3 regions of the Siphonobacter sp. BAB-5385 genome follow, and region 3 is predicted to be linked to each of the others. Evidence: riboswitches for the same ligand, from Rfam matches in the RefSeq annotation. Region 3 holds a riboswitch; each other region holds the start of a gene.
What was found. A riboswitch is a leader RNA that binds a small molecule or an ion and turns the genes downstream of it on or off. The one in region 3 is predicted to bind S-adenosylmethionine.
Positions count from the first base shown of each region.

Region 1: linked by a shared signal. The riboswitch ahead of metK (methionine adenosyltransferase) and the one ahead of BWI93_RS05655 (cysteine desulfurase family protein) in region 3 are both predicted to bind S-adenosylmethionine.
Region 2: linked by a shared signal. The riboswitch ahead of BWI93_RS20460 (O-acetylhomoserine aminocarboxypropyltransferase/cysteine synthase family protein) and the one ahead of BWI93_RS05655 (cysteine desulfurase family protein) in region 3 are both predicted to bind S-adenosylmethionine.

Region 1 is NZ_NMPS01000250.1:4,305-12,013, reverse strand. Features, by position in the region: gene lipA (lipoyl synthase) at 1-94, shown strand, start outside; gene BWI93_RS26260 (lycopene cyclase family protein) at 251-1,453, shown strand; SAM-I-IV-variant riboswitch at 1,495-1,614, shown strand; gene metK (methionine adenosyltransferase) at 1,689-2,945, shown strand; gene BWI93_RS26250 (hypothetical protein) at 3,110-3,874, shown strand; gene BWI93_RS26245 (DUF2339 domain-containing protein) at 3,947-6,142, shown strand; gene BWI93_RS26240 (glycoside hydrolase family 3 N-terminal domain-containing protein) at 6,210-7,709, opposite strand, start outside.
Region 2 is NZ_NMPS01000212.1:6,904-14,612, forward strand. Features, by position in the region: gene BWI93_RS20455 (NeuD/PglB/VioB family sugar acetyltransferase) at 382-1,014, opposite strand; SAM riboswitch class I at 1,220-1,332, shown strand; gene BWI93_RS20460 (O-acetylhomoserine aminocarboxypropyltransferase/cysteine synthase family protein) at 1,538-2,842, shown strand; gene metX (homoserine O-acetyltransferase) at 2,924-4,291, shown strand; gene BWI93_RS20470 (acyloxyacyl hydrolase) at 4,893-5,510, shown strand; gene BWI93_RS20475 (gluconate 2-dehydrogenase subunit 3 family protein) at 6,910-7,482, shown strand; gene BWI93_RS20480 (GMC oxidoreductase) at 7,569-7,709, shown strand, end outside.
Region 3 is NZ_NMPS01000058.1:44,712-52,420, forward strand. Features, by position in the region: gene BWI93_RS05645 (hypothetical protein) at 1-525, opposite strand, end outside; gene BWI93_RS05650 (DUF6624 domain-containing protein) at 919-1,554, opposite strand; gene BWI93_RS05655 (cysteine desulfurase family protein) at 1,704-2,849, opposite strand; SAM riboswitch class I at 3,029-3,129, opposite strand; gene BWI93_RS05660 (hypothetical protein) at 3,468-3,704, shown strand; gene BWI93_RS05665 (zinc-binding dehydrogenase) at 3,914-4,540, opposite strand; gene BWI93_RS05670 (alcohol dehydrogenase catalytic domain-containing protein) at 4,648-4,917, opposite strand; gene BWI93_RS05675 (molybdopterin cofactor-binding domain-containing protein) at 5,106-7,265, opposite strand; gene BWI93_RS05680 ((2Fe-2S)-binding protein) at 7,311-7,709, opposite strand, start outside.

The DNA of each region.
Region 1 (7,709 bases), on a different contig from region 3:
CAAGGAAGAAGGCGAAAAACGCGGTATCAAGTACGTAGAAGCGGGACCACTGGTTCGTTCCAGCTACCACGCCGAACGTCACGTGCACGTGTAACGGATGAATTAATCACGTATGTAGTACATGAAACAGCCTCGCTTGTTAAAAGCGAGGCTGTTTGTATTTCAGGACTTTCGTATAGAGTAAATGTATTTCGGACAAACAAGTACCCTTGATTTTGGGTTGTATCCTCACAATTTCCCCTGATTTGCCTTGAAGTACGACATCATCATTACGGGCGGAGGGATGGCCGGGCTGAGCCTGGCCTATTACCTCAATCACAGCACCTTACGTCATAAGCAGATCCTGATTATTGACCGGGAACCCAAAACCCGTAACGACCGCACCTGGGCCTTCTGGCAGGCGGGCGAAGGAGCGTTTGAATCCATTCTGTATCGACACTGGAATAAGCTCTGGTTTCACGGAACGGAGGGGTTTTCCCACCAATTAGACCTTGGCCAGCACCAGTATAAGCTCCTTCGCGGAAAAGATTTTTACGCTTCGATCCGGGCTGATCTTTCCCGTAACCCCAATATCCAGTACCTGTTCGCGGATTTACATTCGGTGGAAACGTCCGCGGGTTCAGCTTTGGTTCAAACCTCGAAAGGCGAGTATCGGGCTCAGTGGTGCTTCGACAGTACCGTTCCCATGCAGGCCATTCGAATGCTGACGGCAGAGCCCGCTTCGCTCCCAGCCCCTCGCTGGCAGGAACTCCTACAGCATTTCAAGGGCTGGGTGGTTCGTACCGAAAAACCGGTATTCGATCCCGAAACGCCGATCATGATGGACTTCCGGATCGAACAGAAAAACGAGTGTCGGTTTGTATACGTCATGCCTTTCTCGGCAACAGAAGCTCTCGTTGAGTTCACGCTCTTCACGCCCACCCTATTGACGCCAGACGAATACGACGAGGCTTTACGAGCCTATCTGAAGGATTTTTTTAGTCTGGAAACCTACGAGATTACCGAAGAAGAAACGGGTATCATTCCGATGAGTGACGAGCCGATGCCCGAACAACCTTCGCCGCACGTCATCCGGATTGGGACCGCCGGGGGATACACCCGGGCCAGTACGGGTTACACGTTTACGCGTACGCAAAAGCGACTACAGGGCTTAGTACGTCAACTGGAAAAGAACTTCTCCCAGTCTCCGGTCACCAACCGACCCATCTCGGCTCAGTACCGTTTTTATGATCAGGTACTTCTAAATGTATTTCTGAAAAATCGGTATTCTGCGGCAACGGTTTTTACCGATTTGTTCCGCAAGAACCCTGCTCACCTGATTTTTCGCTTTCTGGATGAGGAAACGTCGCTTCGGGAAGACCTGGGCGTTCTGTATTCAGTACCCGTTATTCCCTTTACGGTGGCTGCTTTTGACGTTTTTAAGAGAAATATCTCGGAAATGTTCAAACGGTAAGCCTACATATTTGGTGAATTTCCGCTGAATGTACAATTTTGCAAAAGTATCCAGAGGCTCCAGTTAGGGCACCAACCGAGTCCAGAACGCTACGGTGGTTTGACGATACGGACTTTGTTGCTGGTAATCAGCTATTTCAGCAACAGTCAAAAACGTTCAATTCCTTCCTTTGGCCGAGGACTACGAAAAGTTTACATGGATTCGTAACTCCCAAAATCATTCTAATTTACAGAACATGCCTTATTTGTTCACTTCTGAGTCTGTATCTGAAGGACACCCCGATAAAGTGGCAGACCAAATTTCAGATGCCCTCATTGATCATTTTTTAGCCTTCGACCCCCAATCCAAAGTAGCTTGTGAAACGCTGGTAACGACGGGCCAGGTTATTCTGGCGGGTGAAGTGAAGTCTTCGACGTACCTCGATGTACAGAGCATTGCTCGTGACGTGATTCGCAAGATTGGGTACACGAAGTCGGAATACATGTTCGAAGCTCATTCCTGCGGTGTTCTTTCGGCCATTCACGAACAGTCGGCGGATATCAATCAGGGTGTGGATCGTTCCAGCCCCGAAGAACAGGGTGCCGGTGATCAGGGAATGATGTTTGGTTACGCGACCCGCGAAACGGACAACTATATGCCCTTAGCTCTGGACTTAGCTCACAAGATTCTCAAGACGATGAGCGACATCCGGAACAACGAACTTTCGCTGATGCCCTACCTTCGTCCCGATGCCAAATCGCAGGTGACGATTGAGTACAGCGATGATAACGTTCCCCAGCGGATCGATACCATTGTCGTTTCTACCCAGCACGACGATTTCGCGGACGATGAAACCATGCTTGCCAAAATTCGCGAAGACATCGTAGCGATTGTTATCCCCCGCGTAAAAGCCAGTCTGAAACCTGAATTACGTGGTTTATTCGAGGGCGAAATTACGTACCACATCAACCCGACGGGCAAATTCGTGATCGGTGGTCCCCACGGGGATACGGGTCTGACGGGCCGTAAGATCATCGTCGATACCTACGGTGGTAAAGGTGCCCACGGCGGTGGAGCTTTCTCGGGTAAAGATCCCTCGAAAGTAGACCGTTCGGCAGCTTACGCGACGCGTCACATTGCCAAAAACCTGGTTGCGGCGGGTGTAGCGGACGAAGTACTCGTTCAGGTATCCTATGCCATTGGTGTAGCCGAGCCCTGCGGTATCTACGTGAACACGTACGGAACCTCGAAAGTGGGCCTATCCGACGGTGACATCGCTCTGAAAGTAGAGAAGATTTTCGATATGCGTCCGTACTTCATCGAGCAGCGTCTGAAACTGCGTAACCCCATCTATTCCGAAACAGCGGCCTACGGCCACATGGGACGGGAATCGAAAGTGGTGACGAAGACGTTCAAATCACCCGACGGAGCTACGAAAGAACTCGAAGTAGAGCTCTTTACCTGGGAGAAACTCGACTACGTAGAGAAAGTAAAAGCTGAATTCGGTTTGTAATTTCAGATTGAAGATAAAAAAGACCTGAGCCGGAAACGGTTCAGGTCTTTTTTGTTGGGAAGAAATCGGCAGTAATAGTCTACAATCTTACTGGAATACAGTATACTTGTTATTTCGGTTACTCTTCCTTTCCAAAACTTTTTTCTTCCTCAGTTAAAACCTGTATGAAACACTTGTTTAGTACCTTTCTGCTCTGCCTGGTGGCCTGTTACGGATTTGCTCAATCCACTAAAGTGATAGTCCGGGCCCGGGCCAAAGACGCCAAATTTATTGGTACGGGCATTGGCGGGGCTTACGTCGTTATTCACCATGATCTGACGGGTGAAATTCTGGCCCAGGGCTTGACAACGGGTAACTCCGGCAATACCGATCTCCTGCTAAAAACGCCCCACCAACGGTACGACCGCCTGACGGATGACCAGACCGCCCGCTTCGAAGCAAATCTCAAACTCGACGCCCCCACGTTTGTAACCGTTGAAGCGACCGCTCCCGTCAACCGGAAAAGTGCTGCGGTCAAGGCCAGTACTCAATTGTGGCTTATTCCCGGCAAAGCCATGGATGGCGAGGGAATCATCCTGGAAATCCCCGGTTTTATGCTCGATATTCTCGAACCCCAAACGCATCAGGTTTTGAGCCTAAGTTCGCTAAAGGATAGTCAGGTTAAACTGAAAATCAATCTGGTGATGATGTGCGGTTGCGTCATTACGAAAGGCGGGGTCTGGAATTCCGAGCAGATTGAGGTAAAAGCGTTTGTGAAAAAAGACGGCGTAGCTCGAGGCGAAGTGCCTTTGAATTTTGCCGGGATCGATAATATTTTTGAGGGCAGCCTGCCCATTAAGGAAAAGGGCATGTATGAAGTACAGATTTATGCGTATGATCGCATTACCAAAAATACGGGTCTGGATCGGATGAATTTTGTCATTCAATAAGTTCTTAGTTTTTAAACCTATGGATGACGCTTACCGTACGTATATCCAACCCACCTTACGTACCCTTCAATCATGAATGAAAAAACCAGAATCGACGCTCTGGAAGCCGAAGTACAACGACTTTCCAGCCAGCTAACGATCTATCAGCAACACCTCAGTCAGATCGAGCGGGAACTGCTCCTGCTTCGACGCGGCGAAGAAACCGCCTCTGTACCCTCAACGCCCCCCGTACCTCCCGTTACCGTACCCCCGCGTCCGATCTCCGTACCTCCACCACCGGTAGCGGCTCCCCGCTCCGTTACGCGTTCGCAAACGCCCACGGAAGAGTACATCGGTGGCAATCTCCTGAGTAAAATAGGGATTGCGGCTCTGGTAATTGGCATGGCCATTTTCGTAAAATACGCCTTCGACAATGATCTGATTGGTCCCTGGGGCCGTTTGCTGCTGGGTTGGGGACTGGGAGCGGGTTTAACGGGACTGGCCCTCTGGCTGAAACCCAAGTATCTGACCTACAGTGCCGTACTCCTGAGTGGCGGCGTTGCTACGGCGTACCTGACCACCTACGCGGCATTTTACTTTTACCATTTCCTGCCGCCGCCCGTCGCTTTTGGACTGATGGTGGCAATCACGCTCTTTACCGTCTGGCAGGCCACGCAGTACGAAGTTCAGTGGATTGGACTTTTCGGACTCGTGGGAGCGTATGCGGTGCCCTTCCTCGTCGGCGGGAACGGAGCTGCCTGGGGCCTGTTTGTGTACATGACGATTCTGAACACCGGCGTACTGGCTCTGGCCTACCAACGCAACTGGCAGTTGATGAACACGGCGGCGTTCAGCTTCACCTGGCTCATCTTTATCGCTTTCATCATCAACGGATTCGACCGGCCCGGTTACGTCTGGATCAGTCTGGTATTCGGGGCTGTTTTCTTTTTACAACTCTACGCTAATCAGCTGATTTACCCCTTATTCCAGAAAGAGTACGTCAACAACCGTACTATTCTGCTGATGATTCTGAATTCTATCTTCTACTTTTTCCCGACGTACTTTATCCTTAATGAGCACCACTACCCTACGCTGACCATCACGGCATTTACCTTAGCCAACAGCCTGGTACACGGGGGAATTGCGTGGTATATGCATCAGCGAAATTTTGCCGTACTCTCCCGCACCTCGCTGGCCTTAATGCTGGTGTTTCTGATCGTTGCCGTACCGATTCAATTGGAAGGCGACTGGATTACGATCCTTTGGGCAGCGGGAGCAGCGGCTTTGTATTACCTGGGTGTCAATCGGTCTTCGCGGTTACTGCGGGTGTTCGGAATCGCCCTGATTTATCTGGCGGCGGGTTCAGTCTTTGTCTACTGGTACGATCCTGTGATCCAATCCCCCGACTATCTGCCCTATTTCAACCGGACCTTCCTGACTAATTTTCTGTACCTGGCAGCCTTGGTCTTTATGCTTTTTCAATCGTATCGCAACGACCGGACGGGTCTTTTCCCCAATAGTTTGCTGATTCTGCTGCTGGGAACAGCCTACTTTATTGGCTGGGTTGAATGGGAACGGTATTTCAATATCCAGGTGAATCGCTACGCTCCGCTCATTGAGAAAGTAGTGTTTATGAGTTACTCGGCTCTGTATCTGGGGCTGGTTCACTGGGGTTTGTCCCGACGTTCGCTTGGGATCTGGAAAGCCTTTAGTCTGGGACTTTCGGGATTACTGTTTCTGTACATCGTTGCTGAGCAACCCATTTTGGAGCTGGTTAATCAGTACCTCAAAGTCCCCGCTACACCACTGTTCCTGCGTTTTCTGCTGTACGCTTCCCTGGCCGTGTGGACCTGGGGCCTGTACCGAATGATTCCCGAGCATACGCCCGGCTGGAAAAAGATCCGCAACGGTTTTCTGTACGTTATCCATGTCATTCCTTTATGGATTCTGAGTCAGGAATTGATGACGCATCTGATTCTGCTTGATCCCCTGCACGCTGAAGAACAACGTCTGCAGGCTACTCAGGCCGGATTTAGCGTTCTTTGGGGTGTCTATTCGCTGGTACTGATTGTGCTGGGCTTCACTCAAAAAGTAAAACGATACCGATTGTCCAGCATCGCTCTCTTTGGTATCGTTCTCGGAAAACTGCTCATTTTTGACCTTAGCCGCGTACCCACGGGCGGGAAAATCATCATTTTCCTGAGCGTCGGGGTTTTATTACTGTTTACGTCTTTTCTTTATCAGAAGTACAAGGATAAATTACTGGAAGACGATCAGCCCATTCAGTAAGCTAGCCCAAAAACAAAAGATCCCGAAAGCGGTACGACTTTCGGGATCTTTTGTTTTCGGGCGATAATTACGGTTTTACGGGAATATCCTGCGTTAACTGAAATTCGTCTTTCAATCGAATATCCTCCGAAGATGCTCCTACCTGTGCCGTGAATTTTCCTTTTTCGGCGACCCATTGCATCTGCTGATTGAGTAACATCAGGTCTTTGGCGTGCAGCTCGAATGTTAGCGTTTTTTCTTCACCCGCTTTCAGATGAATCCGCTCGAATTTTTTCAGCTGCTTGACCGGGCCTACGACTGACGCCACCTGATCGGTCACGTACAACTGAGCGACCTCATCACCATCACGATTGCTGGTGTTTTTCACCCGAAACGAAACCTTCACCGTTACGTCTTTCGAAACGGGGGCTACTGCAATCGTCAGACCGCTATAGTCGAATGAGGCGTAACTGAGGCCGTAGCCAAAAGGATACAGGGGTTTGGCGTCGCTTTCCACGTAATCGTGTTTGACGGGTGTTTTGTAGTTGTAATACACGGGCAGTTGACCCACCGATTTAGGCACGGAAATGGGCAGACGACCCGCCGGATTGTAATCGCCGAAGAGTACGTCGGCAATGGCGTTGCCCCCCTCCTGACCGGGATACCAGGCGTCGAGTACGGCGGGCACGTGAGCCGATACGTAATTCAGATTCAGCGGACGACCTTTGATCAATACGACGACAACGGGTTTGCCCGTTTTTAATACGGCTTCCAGCAATTGCAACTGACGGCCCATCAAATCCAGACTGGCCCGGTCGTACCCCTCACCACTTTCCATGTCGCTGATCGATACTTCGGAAGCCTTTACGTGAGCGGCTCCCGTATTCTGGTATTCCGTTTTGAAATCACGGGCACTCGATCCGCCGATGACGACAACGGCTACTTCCGACTGACGAGCCGCTTCGACAGCCTCGACAATCTGGGTTGAAGACGTATCGCGGATGCTACATCCTTTGGCGTATCGAATCTGCGTGCTAGAACCGAGTTTATTTTGAAGACCTTTGAGTACTGTAACTACTGCTCCATCAGCTTGCGGAGCCGTATAATCGCCGAGCTGATTGTAAACGTTGTCGGCATTCGGCCCAATGACTGCAATGCTCTTTAAAGACTTTTTCAGCGGTAAAAGCTGATTCTCATTTTTCAGCAAAACGATTGCCTGCTGAGCCACTTGACGGGCCAAGTGAATGTGTTCGGTACTACGCACACCCGACGTTTTCTCCGGATGAACGTAGGGATTTTCGAATAATCCCATCTCGAATTTCAGTCGCAGCACGTGGCTCACCGCAGTATCCAATACGGCTTTGCTTACTTTTCCTTCCTTCAGGGCCTGTAACAGCGATTTGTCGAAGCCCGTACCGCTCAAATCGGCATCCAGACCCGCGTTGATCGCCAGAGCCGCCGCTTCTACCCGGTTCGCTGCAATATGGTGATTGGCTAACAATCCCTGAATACTGTTCAGATCGGATACGGAAAACCCTTTAAAACCCCACTGCTGCCGTAAAATGGTTTTGAGTAAAACCGGATTCGC
Region 2 (7,709 bases), on a different contig from region 3:
AAAAGGTCTGTTTTAAGTTCAAATAAACTTTACACAATAATTAGTCAATTCAGGCAAAAAAAAGACAAAAAACATCATACCAGATTTAGTATTGGTAAACAAGGATTAGCTAAGTACCATTCTTTAAATTATTGATAATCAGATCAATACTACTCAATCCGTATTTTTGGTAAATCTTATATTTATTTATTTTCTTCAAATAATTCAAGAATGTTTAATAAATAGGCAGGATTTTAGTAAGACTATACGTTTTCGTTAATGAAGCGATGTGAAAGACTGGATGCCCTCTTAAACTAGACAGGTTAATTTCGTTGGATACACCATAAAAAACCCTCTCATTCTACGAACAAGAGGGTTTTATGCTTTAAAAGTAAGGCATCTCTACATTTTCTTGGCGGGGTTTCCGAAGACGGTTGCTCCGGCCGGAATACTCTCGATGACGACTGAACCCGCACCGATCCGGGCATTTTTGCCAATCTCCACTCCTCCAACGATCGTTACACCTGCTCCTATAAACGTACTTTCACCCACTTTCGCTCCGGCTCCTACTACGCTACCCGCTCCCACCTGCACAAAGTCAGCCAGCTCGGCTTCCGTGTCGATGATGGCTCCGGCGTGAAGCAGACAGTGATTATTTACTTTGGAAAAAGGTTGCAGGATTACTCCGGCGGCAATCAGGTTGCCGTGTCCGACGTGAGCTTCTTCCGAGATAGTTGCAGAAGGGTGTACCGCATTTACGGGTTGAACGTTCCGTACTTCATGTAGAAAATCCACGAGGCTCTTTCGCTCGGTACGATCTTCCACAGCCACAAAGGCTTCGCACTTGTGGCCAATCAGCTTGGTGAATCCTTCATTGTCCGTGGCACCAACTACGGAAATATCGCCAATTTCGGTGCCGTGGATGTTTTCATCGTCATCCAGAAAACCGTAAACGAGCACTTCATTTCGGTTAAAAATATCCAGGGCCGTTTTGCCGAGAGCCTTTGCTCCAAAAATAATAACGGGGTTTTCCATCTTCGTATGCAACAATGATCCGTATCGTGTAAGCTTGTTTCGGACAAAAATAGTTCATCCGCGTTCGATCTGCATACACCCGACCCGGAAAGGGTACTCTTCCCACTTCTTCAAAAGACTCCTGGTAAAAAAATGCCCAGGCTACCAGTGACATTCCACATTCCTTAGTAAGTTTGCGAATGAAAAGTCAGCCGTACTACGCGTTGGCTTATCGAGAAGCGGGGAGAGACGGGCTCTATGAACCGCTGGCAACCTATTCCAACTGGGAACAAGGTGCTAATTCCTGCCCTGAAGAAGGTCTTCCGGGAGAGATAAGGATAAACACGATTCATGCTACGGACTACCCCTTCTTTTGGGGCGGCAGCTCTGCCCCCACTTTTATCCCTACGTTTCGCGTCTTTTTATACCACCTCCGCAGGTGGCCTCTGTTCTTGTTGTTGGTTGCATTCTGGAAAGCAGCTCTCTGCTTTCCCACACTTACCTTGAAGCCTATTTTCTTTTAACGCATTAATTCTGCAACAACATGTCTGAATTACGTTTTGAAACGCTCCAGCTACATGCGGGGCAACAGATTGATCCGGCTACTAATGCACGAGCCGTCCCTATTTATCAGACCACCGCGTACCAGTTCAATGATTCGGCCCACGGAGCCCGGCTTTTTGGCCTTCAGGAATTCGGAAACATTTATACGCGGATCATGAATCCAACGCACGATGTGTTCGAAAAACGCATTGCCGCTCTGGAAGGAGGCGTAGCCGCTTTGTCAGTAGCATCGGGCCACGCCGCTCAGTTTATTGCCATCAATAATATCACAACCGTAGGAGACAACTTTGTTACTACTTCCTATTTATATGGAGGAAGTTATAATCAGTTCAAGAACTCCTTCAAGAATATCGGTGTCGAGGCCCGTTTTGCCGAGGGCGATAAGGTAGAATCGTTTGAACGCCTCATTGACGAGAAAACCAAGTTCTTGTACCTGGAAACCATCGGTAATCCCGGCTTCAACGTTCCTGATTTTGATGCCTTCGCGGCCCTGGCTCAAAAATACGACCTACCTCTGATCGTAGATAATACCTTCGGAGCCGGTGGAGCGATAGCTCAGCCACTCAAACATGGGGCTCACATTGTGGTTAGTTCGGCAACCAAATGGATTGGTGGACATGGTACGACTATGGGTGGTGTTATTGTAGATGGCGGAACCTACAACTGGGGTAATGGAAAGTATCCGCAGTTTACACAACCCTCGCCAAGCTATCATGGACTGGTGTTGAATGACGTCTTTGGCTTTAACGGTCCTTTCGGCAACATTCAGTTTATCATTCGAGCCCGGGTAGAAGGGCTTCGGGACTGGGGTCCGTCGCAAGCTCCCTTCAACAGCTTCCTTTTATTACAGGGACTGGAGACGCTTTCGTTACGCGTTGAACGTACGAACGAAAATGCTCTGGCCCTGGCTCAGTGGTTACAGGGACATTCAGCCGTCGAATACGTCAATTATCCCGGATTACCGAGCAGTCCTTACCATGAACTGGCCAAGAAATACCTGAATCGGGGTTTTGGCGGCGTACTGACATTCAAACTACGGGCGGGCAAAGAAGCCGCCGACCGGGTAGTCAACGGTTTGAAACTGGTGAGTCACCTGGCCAACGTAGGCGATGCGAAAACGCTCATTATTCATCCGGCCACGACTACGCATTCGCAGCTTTCGGAAGCGGAACAAACCAGTGCGGGCGTAGCCCCCGGCTTACTACGCGTTTCGCTGGGATATGAGCACATCGAAGATATCAAAGCTGACTTTGAACAGGCTTTCGGGGCTGCCCTGAATCTGTAATAGTACTTCGGGAGTGCAGCCGTATGACTGTACTCCCAAATCTAAAGCATACATACGAGTCTTTTAAACGAGTTTACTGAGTTGTCTGCGTTACAAAAATTTCATTACCCGCAGGAGTTTGCACTGGAATGTGGGCGGGTGCTGCCAGAGATTGAGCTGGCCTATCATACGTTTGGAACCCTAAATGCTACTGCTAGTAATGTGGTGTGGATTTGCCATGCCTTAACGGGCAATTCAGATGTAACGGATTGGTGGAGCGGTCTGGTGGGAGAAGGAAAACTTTTGGATACGCGTCAGTACTTTATCGTTTGTGCCAATGTGCCGGGTTCAGCGTACGGTTCTACGTCGGCCCTCTCGATCGATCCGCTCACGCAGGAACCCTATTATCAGGATTTTCCATTGATTACCATTCGTGATGTGGTCAAGAGTCTGGACCTGTTACGGGAACACCTGAACCTCCAGCAGATCCGTATGCTCGTTGGCGGTTCGCTGGGAGGTCAGCAGGCTCTGGAATGGGCCATTCAAAAGCCTGATCTTTTTGAACAGCTAATTTTAATTGCTACCAATGCCCGGATGTCGCCCTGGGGTATTGCCTTTAATGAATCCCAGCGGATGGCCATTGAAGCCGACCAGACGTGGCAGGAACGCCGTCCTGACGCGGGTACCGCCGGAATGAAAGCGGCCCGGGCAACCGCATTACTCAGTTACCGCAGTGCGGTTATGTACGAATTCACTCAGGCTCGGGAAGAATCCGCCCTTGAACATTACCGGGCAAGTTCGTATCAACGGTATCAGGGGGAGAAGATTGCCAGTCGTTTCAATGCCTTTTCCTATTATACACTCTCGCGTATGATGGATTCACATGACGTTGGCAGGAATCGGGATGGAGCCATGACCGCTCTCAACCAGATTAAAGCTCAGACCTTAATTATTGGTATTCAGTCGGATGTACTTTTCCCGGTAGAAGAACAGCGATTCCTGGCCCGTTATATTCCCAATGCTGAACTCACCGAGATTGACTCGCTGTACGGACATGATGGATTTCTGGTAGAAAATGAACTCATGACGAAGACGATTCGTACGTGGGAACTATCCAATCAGCTGGGCTCCGCCGAAGAAGAAGACGAACTCATTGTACGCGATCGGGTACGAGTGGATGTTCGCAAGGGAGTTCGCGAGTACATTGCCGTGGACAATATTTCGTTCCTAGCCAAACCCTATACAATCCATTTAATTAGCGGTCATCGCATCGAGTCCGATACGATATTAGATAAGGTAAGTCAGGCTTTACAGGATAGCTATGACTTCAGTGATTTAAGTCCGGAGCTACCGCACATTCTGGCCAACATGCGAAACATCAAGAATTTTGATGAAAAAACGCATCGCATCTATCTTAGCGATGGCCGGAGTCAAACGCTGCCACCCGCGTTTCCGTTAAAGACCCTGTAATAACAGATCAAGGTTTCTTGTTTCCTTCTAAAACACAAAACCCGGCATCCAGAGGATAACCGGGAGTGTATAAACCTGTCCTTGGCGGTAGGATGGTCTATCAACCACTCATGGGCCGCTTAGTATTCAAAAAAAGAATACGTAATAAATCATTTGGCGGTATGAGTTATAACGTTAAAAACAAAAGTAATCGACGGTTAAGCTAAAGTGATACGCTAAAGACTTCTATCAAATCAGTTTCTGGTCTTACTTTGTCAAATCAATACATGCTAAACCTTAAAAGCTCAACGGATGTTTAAATAAAAGTAAGTTTTTTCTTTTTTCCCATTGCGTGCTGCATTTCTTACCAAAAATCACCTTTGGTACAAGTTTTTAAACGCCATCAGAGGTGCAGTCATTGGCTTGGCTAGTTAATCAGTCTTATCAGGCGTATAGCTGCAAACGTCAATCCTTATCCTTATTCTCATTCAAAACTATTCAAACCAAACGTAAGGCTATCGTTAATGGACGCATAGCCCCGTAATTCCTTAATCCCATTTGATCCAGGTTATGCCTTGTAACCTACGTACTGGTTTTCCGCCAATTCACAGTATGAACTTTTATGAAAACACTTCTACGCAGTTTACTCTGCCCAGCTTTCGTCTGGGCCGGCTCCGCTATGGGGCAAAATCAGCCTCTTACCAATACACACAAGTATGTGGGCCTGACCATTGAACGAAGCCTCAAAAGCGGCTACAAGCTTGATCAGGATTACGATTACCACGCTACACTGTTTGAACTGAACTACGAAAAGCCGATCAGCAGTATCGTGAAAAACAATATAGCCGTTAATCTTCTCATCCAACCTCAGTTCAACTGGGCTACGTATCGTGACTGGAAAGTTGAACAGTACCAAGATACCTGGGAAGCTGGCATTAACGCAGGCGTGGTCTTCCACGCCTATTTAGACGAATCTTCGACCCGAACATACATTACCATTTCGGGTAGTTCCGGACCTCATTTTATCGATGATACACCCGTAAGACAAGCCTCAGGTTTTATCTTTTGCAATAATATTCGGTTCGGTTTTCATTACCCCATTACCAGAAACTTTAACGCTGAAGTGAGAATGGGCATTCGACACCTTTCCAACGCTGGTTTAGTTATGCCTAACTACGGCATTGATAATATTTTCGTTGGTTTAAAATTGGATATTTTAATGAATCCTGAATCTGAATAATAAATTTGGATTTTCATTTTTAAAACCAACAATAAAAAAGCCTAATCAGAGACTGATTAGGCTTTATCCGTTTAAGTGTTTTTTAACCCGCCAAGATTAAAATAACAAGAATGAGCGAAGAATTTTACTGACCGCCAAGTTATATACGTTAGAGCCTTATTGCCAAATATCAATGAGAAAATTTTCAGTATTTGTAGACGAACAGAGCATTTACGTATATATGTTATTACACTTATTTATATTATAAAATATTTTAATAATACAATTAAATACTCTTTTGAATCTTGCGGTATTTACACGCCTGGTTGAAATCAAGTCGAGTCTCCAGCCGTAGCGTTATTAGTATCTTTTCACCTCAAAGCTGTTTACCAAAAAATATTATAATATCCTACCATTAACTTAAAATGAAGATTACTACTCAATTTATGTACTTTATCATTTCGTTTTATTTCCCTCTACCTTAGTCGTTTAATAAGCCATTGGCTTCTATCTACTTTTTCCAAAGCTCACACTTGGTTTAACAAAACCGTCAAGCCAAGTACCTATTCAAACCTTGTTTAGCATCAGTTGATTGATTTACTCATGGAATGCTACGTAGGCTTCCTCCCCCTGTAATGGTATCATCTAAAACTATATCAATGGTTATTCATGCAAAAATGCACCCTAATTATAGCCAATTAATACCCCCTATATTTAGGGGTCGTCTTGTTCTTTCTGGATTCTTTACAACGATTCTCTTTTATACTCTACATGCATTTTTTATCACTTATCTGCTCTTTTACTAGAAAATTCCTTGCGGAACCTTCACTTATCTCCTAAACTTTCTGTTTTAAATAGCTCTGCTTTTCAAGACCCAAGGTTTTATCAGCGAATCCATGCTTGCCAAGGCCACCTGTTGACTTATGGCCATCATTGACATTCACAATTTATGTACGTACCTTCAATTGCTCTTAACGTATACGGAGAGTAAGTGCCCAAGGTGCCTTGAACACTCGCTGTTGGCGGACAGCGAGTGTTTTTTTATGGTCTTCCCCGTACAGTCCGCTTTTGCTCTCTTTACTTAGGTACTTCTCATATGCTTAGCATTAACGTAGAAATACCTGAGTGTTTTTTCATGAACTTTCTACCGAATGCTTCACCCACCGGAAGCAAAATATTTACAAGAATGAACGCTTCAGCTGCTGGCCGGCTCATTTTCAGGCCACAAGCCGTCTTCACTCAACCTTAAGCTCTGGAGAGCTTCCTCGTTTAAGAAAATTTAACCCCGACAATAGGACATTTCAGCGATTGAATTTTGTCTATCAATGTTAATTTTGTAATTTTCCATGCTTATTCAGCCTCTTGCTATTGGGTTCTGAATGACCTAACGTTTTACGTACTTAACACTCTTACTTTCCGCATGAAACGCAGAGAAGCACTACAAATGGTAGGGGTTATGATGGGAGGTCTGCTGGTAACGCCAGCATTGGCCGACATCGTAGAGGGTCGCCGGGCCCTTCCCACGACATCCGCTAAACTGGTGTTTGACCAGCCTACCGAAGATCTCATCGCTGAAATTGCTGACGTGATTATTCCAACGACAGCAGACTCACCCGGAGCCAAAGCTGCCGGAGTAGGCCCTTTCCTGAACGTACTGGTTTCCGATTGTTACCCCAAGGAATACCAGGAACGCCTGCAAAATGGCCTGGCTCGCGTAGACCGCGAAACCAAAGCTGTATACGGAAAATCGTTTAAGGATGCCTCTCTGGAGCAGAAAACCAATATTCTGAAGCTCGAAGAAGCCAATGCCTACGCTGACCGCAAAGCAGGTGTCAAAGAGGCTCCCTTCTGGTTTACGATTAAGGAGTTGAGCATGTTTGGCTACTTCACTTCGGAAATCGGAGCTACGCAGGCCCTCAGTTATGAATATGTACCGGGTCGTTACGAAGGTTGTACGCCTTTGAAACCCGGACAAAAAACCTGGGCTACGTAGTTGATTACCCTGGAGGTTTGTACACCCCTTTTGTTATCGGGCCTTCCATAGGTCTGCTAACCATCAAACATTGAACCCTTAAGGAAATGAATATTCTTCGAGCAAACGAACAAAATACGTATGATGCCATCGTGGTAGGTTCGGGAATCTCCGGCGGCTGGGCTGCCAAGGAGTTGACCGAAAAAGGCCTGAAAACGCTGGTGCTTGAGCGTGGTCGTAAATTCGAA
Region 3 (7,709 bases):
AATGGGCTCACTGCGTTTATCCCTCAGAGCGGAGGTGGTCGTTACCGTCACCCGCAAGCTGTCTGCCGTTAATTCATCCCTCAAAAGAGCAGTAATCGTGCTGCTTCCGAATGAAGAAAATTCGAGCGGGACAGTACTATTAGGGTTCGCCTGATACGACCGAGAAGTTAGGGTAACGACGGGTAAAAAAGAGGCGTAAAAGTAATCATTGCTCCAGTCGCTCACGACCGAAGGGTTCGTGCACTTTACCCGTAAAATCGTAGCTGAAGAAAGCTGGTTTTCATGAAGTCCTGCCGGAAAGCTTACCTGAAAGCGGATTTTACCATTGGCGTACGTCGCCGGAATCTGGTGATAGGGGGTTCGATAGTAAGAATCACCGAACTCAACACTAAAAGAAGCCGAAACTGGAAAATTACCTTCTAGAGAGACCGGATACTCAACGAAGGATCCTACGCAAAAGTAGGAATTCGGTTTATCACCAATGATGATACGTTCATGCTGAGCTATAGCCTGGTAACCAAGCATACATAGCCATACTACCCACAAAAATTTCATAAATCAAGTAAAGGACAACGGATAGGCGATGGGGATACTTAGACTTACAAATCTACTCTTTAAACAGAGAAATAAATGAATTTTTTAGAAAGATATGAAGAAGATTCGTCTTGTGTTATTTCTTTATAAACATATTCGTGATACAACATCTTAATCATTAATTAAGAGGCTCTAATTGAAGCTAAATAGACGTATAATTGTACAGATAATAGAAGCTATTCCAGATAGCTTAATGAAGAGTAATAAGTGCATAAATGTTTTTTATTCTTCTGAGTACTTTTAAGCTTTTGAGAAATTAATAGGTTGTTAATCTGTGTTTTATGTGCTATTTGGCCAGAATTTAAGAAAAGTAGATCGGTTACTTTAGTGGCCTGCCTTTTTTAACGAATCGTTTCGCTTCTTATGTTTATCAACATCCCAGTCAAAGCCCCAGGCTTTCGTATATACATCTAATGCAGGTAAGCCCATAAGAGCTCTTCGTTCGTCTACACGGTCAGGATCGACCAGGGGTTCTACGTAAAATTCTTTAGTAAGCGTATCCTGACCAATCTGAGTACCGTACAACTGTTTTCCGTTGCTTTCCAAACCGACCCGGTCTTCCAGATAAGCCAGATCAACGGATTCGGCCTTTTGTTCTCTCACCGCTTGCTGCATGAAAGGTAAGTAACGTTGCATAGTCGGCAGATTAGCGTGCTGAATAACCAGAAATAGGGTTTGGTTCGCTTCTCTTCCAATCTGCCTGGCACTTAGCCATCCATACCGGGTCAAGATGTCGCCTACCTCTTGTGCATGAATACTGTCTCTGGTAGCTACTTTTTTCCAGAAGTAAGTAGCTTGTGGTGAGTTATACCCGTATTGTTCAGCAATTGGAAAATGCTCTTCCCTCAACTGCTGATCCTCCTGTCGAATGGCAAGCAGGCGATTTTTGATGGAAGTATAGTCGGTAGTCTGGCCGTAACTATAGGCAGAAATAAGAAGAAAAAAGAATAGAAATTTCATGGAAAAAGGGTATTTGATTTACAAATCAAATACCCTTTTTCCATTCATAAAAATGGAATCAAAAGTTCAAGCGACGAATGCTTTAAGTATAGGAGCGAAAACTTAAAAAGCCTACTTTTTGTAACCTGGTAAATACAATTCCCAAATCGTTAAGACACTAAACTAACTTCCTCCGTTTGGTACAATTCCGTAAGAATGGTTAATGCGGTATCGATTTCCTGCCGGGTATTATCCGATCCGAAGGAAAACCGTACGTTTTCTTTCCCAAAGCTGGAGGGGATTTCCTGAAGTACGTGCGAGCCGCCCGCCAGATTGGAACAGGCACTGCCGCCAGAAACGGCAATTCCGCGAGCATCCAGGGCTTCAACCAGCGAACAGGGAGCATCCAGAATGGGGAAGGCGACATTAATCAGTCCGGGTAAGGTCTCGTCGATACTTTGACATCGACCATTGAACGTAACACCAGGAATATGATTCCGTAACCCACCAATGAACTGACGTTTCAGCGAATCCAGGTGAGCGATGTTCTGCTGTTGCTGGGTGATGGCCAGCTCCAATGCTTTGGTCAGGCCCACAATGCCCGGCACGTTTTCAGTACCCCCGCGTTGGCCGCCTTCCTGTCCACCGCCACTGAGTAGGGCCGGTAAGCGATGTCCCCGACGGGCGACCAGAAAGCCAACGCCTTTCGGACCACGAAATTTATGAGCTGAAGCCGTGGCGAAATCAACGGCGTTGAGGGCTACATGGACTTTGCCCAGGCTCTGAACGGTGTCGGTATGAAAGTAGGCTCCGTAGTGCTGGGTTAAGGCACCCACTTCTTCCAGATTCAGTAAGTTCCCGAGCTCATTATTGGCGTGCATGAGGCTGACGAGTCCTTTGGGGTGCTTTTCCAGCCAGCGGGTCAGGTCGGGAATTGAAACCCGTCCCTGCTCGTCGAGTGCAACGTAATCCAGCTGAATTTGCCCCGCCTGCTCCAATTGCCGTAACGGTAACAGGACGGCTTTATGTTCAATTTTTGAGGTCAGGACATGACGAATCCTATACTGCTGAATGCTGCTCTTGAGGGCAAAATTATCGGCCTCGGTACCCCCGGAAGTGAAGATGATTTCTTCGGGAGAAAGGGCCAGTAAATCAGCGATTTGATGACGACTGGACTGAATCACACGTTTCGCCTCTCGACCCGCCCGGTGATTGGAGGATGGATTCCCGAAATGTTGCGTAAAATAGGGTAAAATCGTTTCCAGAACGGCTGGCGATAAAGACGTAGTAGCGGAGTTATCGAAATAAATAGACATGCGATGAAAGAGCTGATGAAGGTGAATGATCAGATGAAACGGTCAAACTCGTAGTGAATCCAGGAGCGACCAGACGTGACGGAAAATCACGTTCGTGACAAACGAGAAAACAGTGCTTAGCTTCGGAGGACGAAGCAGGCCGGTCCATTTTGAGTCGGGTGGAGTGCCATGCGGTATTGGGTTTATAGTTCCTAATGTGTTAGGCAGGTTAGCACTGATTCCGTGTCGGAAAGTTGCTAAGGATTCGCAGAGCCTGTCTCTCCTCCTTTCTGTATAAGCCCCAACTACCCGTAGTAATTGAAGACGTTGCAAAGATACGGTTGAGAAAAAGTATAAAACAAATAAAATCTATAGAAATTATAGATTAATAAATAAGTATGAGCTTGTTTGACGTTTAAAGTGTTGAATAATAGTCTGTTGTGTGGAATGTTGCTCTGCCGTTGTTGGTATTTAGCGTAGCGTAACCAACAACTTGTGTGCGAATATCTCGCTGCCATCCATGTAATGGTTAGTGTTTAACAAAACACCGACAACGGCGGGAGAAACAGATTTTAGTTAACAATACTTAGGAATCTGAAATGTTTTTCTACTTTAGCGACTCTATAAACCTGGTATAAAATGGAAAAATACCCGCTCGACTTTTTTGCTTTTTGTTTGCCTATCCTGGTGCTAATTGCTTTTTATGGCTTTGGCATTCAATGGCAGTATCTGGCTGGTATAGGTTTACCCCTAGCATGCGTGATCTACTATCTCAGGATGAAAGAGCAAAAGACCAATAAAAGTCAACAGATACTGGCAACTGTCGCTGGACTGTTGATCATTTTATCCATGTTGCTATTTTATTTAAATCGATGAGATTTTATTGCTAGCGTGATGGCTTCTGTAGAAAGTTGTGAATGACCCTAGCAGTAGAGGATAGTATAGCTTCCTTTACGAAGAGTAAGTAGCTAAGCAGTTGTATAACTATCATTTCACATGGCTTACAAAGAAGTATCTTATTGGTTAAGTTATTGGTAACATTTAATGAAAAGCGTAGCTAGATGAAAAAGTAACTTATAACTACTTTAAACCTGCATAATCAACTTCCTTCCTCTGGTTTGATTAGACTCCATGAGAAGATGAGCCTTTTGAACGGTTTCTACGCTTAGATTACCCAGGATGTGGATGGCAGGAGGAGTAAGCTCATGACGTTCAATTCGGTCAAACAATTCTTTCAAGGTTTTCCCGTAGTAATGAAGACAATCTTTCCTGAACGCGTGTGCGTAATTAGCAACGTGAATCACAGTGGTTGCCTTATCAAACAGTAATTCTCTGGCTTTTTCTGTGGTGAGAGATGTTACATCCACATACGTACCATAAACGTTAATCAGTTCAGCACAAATTTCGGATAAATAGCCGCCTACCAAATCCACCACATAGTCAAACGTTTCGCTGGTCATCTTCTTACGGAGTGTAGATAGTAGATCCGCCTGACGATAGTTGATGATGTGATCCTCGGGTAAACCCAGCCCAACTAAATGTGAAAAGCTTTCTTCATTTCCGGCGGTTGTATAAACACGTTGACTTCCAGCCGCCAGCAGAAGTTTGATCAGGACGGTTCCTACACCGCCCGCCCCGCCTGCAATAAAAAGAGCCGCGTCTTCCGGTATGGAAATCCTTGTAAAGCATTGGTAAGCGGTCATGCCCGTCATGGGCAAGGCAGCCGCTTCTTCAAACGTTAGCCGTTCAGGGTTTTTGGCAATAAGCTCACGCGGAACGCTGATGTATTCGGCGTAGGTACCATTGGAAGCCAGACTGCCTACGTAGCAGTCGCTTGATCACCTACGGTAAAGTCGGTCACGTCTTCACCCATCTGTACAATTTCACCAGACAATTCTCTACCGAGAATGCTTGATTTTAACAGTTTACTTTCAGTACCTCCCTGTCTCATTTGATAATCAATGGGATTGAAGGCCGTCGCTCGAATACGAATCAGAACCTCGCCCGCACCTGGGGAGGGCTTTTCTAGTTCTGCCAGCGTAAAATTTTCAACGCCTCCCAACTTTTTCAGGACAATGGCTTTCATCATAACTGTTTTAGCTAACGTGTAAAGGATCAATTGTGTCAGGTATTTTTCTTGCTAGATGCTCTAATAAATCTGCTAAACTTGATTCAATAAAAAAACGCTCTTCGAGACCTTTATCTCGAATGAGCGTTTGAAAAATGGGATTCAGCTAGAAAAAACGGGTACTAAGACCCGTTTTTTCAATTACTTGATTACACCAATTCCAGCGGATACTTCCGTTGCCGTTTCCCCGTCAGGTTAAACAGGGCATTGGCCAGAGCCGGAGCGATGGGGGGTAGACCCGGTTCGCCCACGCCACCGGGAGCTTCCTGATTGTCGATGATGTGGACTTCCATGACCGGCGTTTCATTAATACGTAGCACCGGATAATTATGGAAGTTCGTTTGTTCCACGGCTCCGTTGGCGAAGGTAATCGGGCTTTTGATCGCCGCCGTCAGACCGTAGATGATGTTACTTTCAGTCTGAGCTTTGATGTTATCGGGGTTTACGGTCATCCCGCAGTCAATCACCGATACTACTTTTTCGATCTTCACGCCATCCGCCGTTTTCGCTACCGTAAATACGTGAGCACAGATGGTACTGAACGAACGGGCAATAGCCAGTCCGCGAGCTTTTCCGGCGGGTAGCTTTTCGCGATAACCGGATTTTTCCGCCGCCGTTTCCAGTACTTTCACAAAACGGGGGGAATCTTTCAGTAACTCCAGTCGCAAATCCAGCGGATCTTTGCCCGCCGCGTGAGCCAGCTCGTCCACGAAGGATTCGTGACCAAATACGTTCGTCGAAGCATACACTGAACGCCACCAGAGGATGGGCAGGTCGGTACTCGCATTGTGGTAGCTACGGCGAATATTCGGAATTTGAAGCGGACTGTCCTTCGGACCGATGCCTTCTTCAGCCCAGCCGTCGGCTTTACCCTTCAGGTCGGCTTTGAACACCTGCTTCTGAATTGATTCCGAAATGATTTTATGGTGAAAAGCCGTCACGTTGCCTTTCTCGTCGATACCCCCTTCGAGTACACTCAACATGGCGGGACGGTACGGACCCTGACTCATATCATCTTCCCGCGTCCAGATGAGCTTCACGGGAGCGTTGACCTGTTTGGATAAAAACACAGCTTCTTTTACGAAGTCCAGATACGCTTTCCGGCCAAAAGCTCCGCCCAGAAACGTCACGTTGACTTTCACCTGTTCGGGTTTAAGGCCCAGGTACTGAGCCACTTCGCCAATGGTACCGTCGGGACCCTGTACGGGAGCCCAGATTTCCACCGAATCGCCCTTAAACCAAGCCGTTGCGTTGACGGGTTCCATCGCGGCGTGAGCGGCAAAGGGCGTTTCGTACGTGGCCTGAACTTTCTTGGACGCTTCACCGTAGGCTTTGGCAAAATCGCCCGTATTGCCCGCGAAATCGCTGCCGTCTTTCTTAGCCAGCTCGTGCATTTGAGCCGAGAACTTTTCCGTCGATAAAGCCGCCTCGTTTACTGGTGCCCACTTGACCTTCAGTTTTTTCCGTCCCTGTACCGCTGCCCAGTAGTTCGTGGCCAGTACCGCTACGGTTTCAACGGTAGTATGGGGCATCGCCCGTTCGGCTTTCAGTACTTTTTTCACGCCGGGTACTTTCATCGTCGCCGTGGTATCAAATGAAGCCACTTTGCCATGAATGGCCGGACAGCGTTCGATGCTGGCGTACAACATGCCGGGTACTTCTACGTCAATACCAAACTGTGCCTGACCCGTTACTTTCAGCGGTACATCGGGCTTAGGAATGTTCTTGCCGAGTAACTTGAAATCCTTGGGATCTTTCAGTTTGGGGTCTTTTGGTACGGGCAGTTGGGAAGCATCACTCACGAGTTCAGCGTAAGTAAAAGATTTTCCCGAAGGCTTGTGATAAACCTTCGCTTCCTGGGCGTAACACTCGCTGACGGGTACCTGCCATTTGTTGGCTGCGGCCTGTACGAGCATTTCCTTCACCGCCGCACCGGCTTTCCGCAGGGGCATCCAGCGGGTACGAACGGAAGAACTACCGCCCGAAAGCTGAGAGCCGTATTTGCCCTGACCGTTGGTCTGGCTGATATGAATCTGATCAAGTGATACTTCCAGTTCTTCCGCAATCAAAGCGGGCAGCGACTGGTATGTACCCTGTCCCATGTCGGGCCGTGGGTTGAGTAAGGTAATCTTTCCCGTATCGTCAATGAGGATATAGGGGCTGAATTCCAGACCGAGCGTAGTCTGGGGAATTTTATGAAGAACGACGTCTTCCGACTGAGCCGGAATCGAAAAACCCAGGGCGAGCAAAGCTCCGGCGGAGCCACTCGTTTTGAGGAAATTCCGGCGATTGATGTTGGATGTTTTCATTGCCTGAGGCATAAAGAGTAAAACCAAACCGGGGAAAAAGGAACATTAACGATCCAGACTTGCCGTCTTTTTCGCAGCGGCGGGCTTGGCTTCCTGAATGGAATCCGCCGCCCGATGAATCGCTTTCCGAACCCGCTGGTAGGTTCCGCAGCGGCAAATGTTTCCCTGCATGTACAGGTCAATGTCCTCGTCGGTAGGCTTGGGCTTTTCTTTCAGCAGGGCTACTGCACTCATGATTTGCCCTGACTGGCAGTAACCGCACTGCGTCACCTGTTCGTCGATCCAGGCTTGTTGTACGACGTGCAGATGATCGGGCGTGCCGATGCCTTCGATAGTCGTAATTTTCTGTCCTTTCACGACCGATACCGGTGTGGAGCAGGAACGGATGGGTGAACCATTGAGGTGAACCGTACAGGCTCCGCACTGAGCCATGCCACAGCCAAA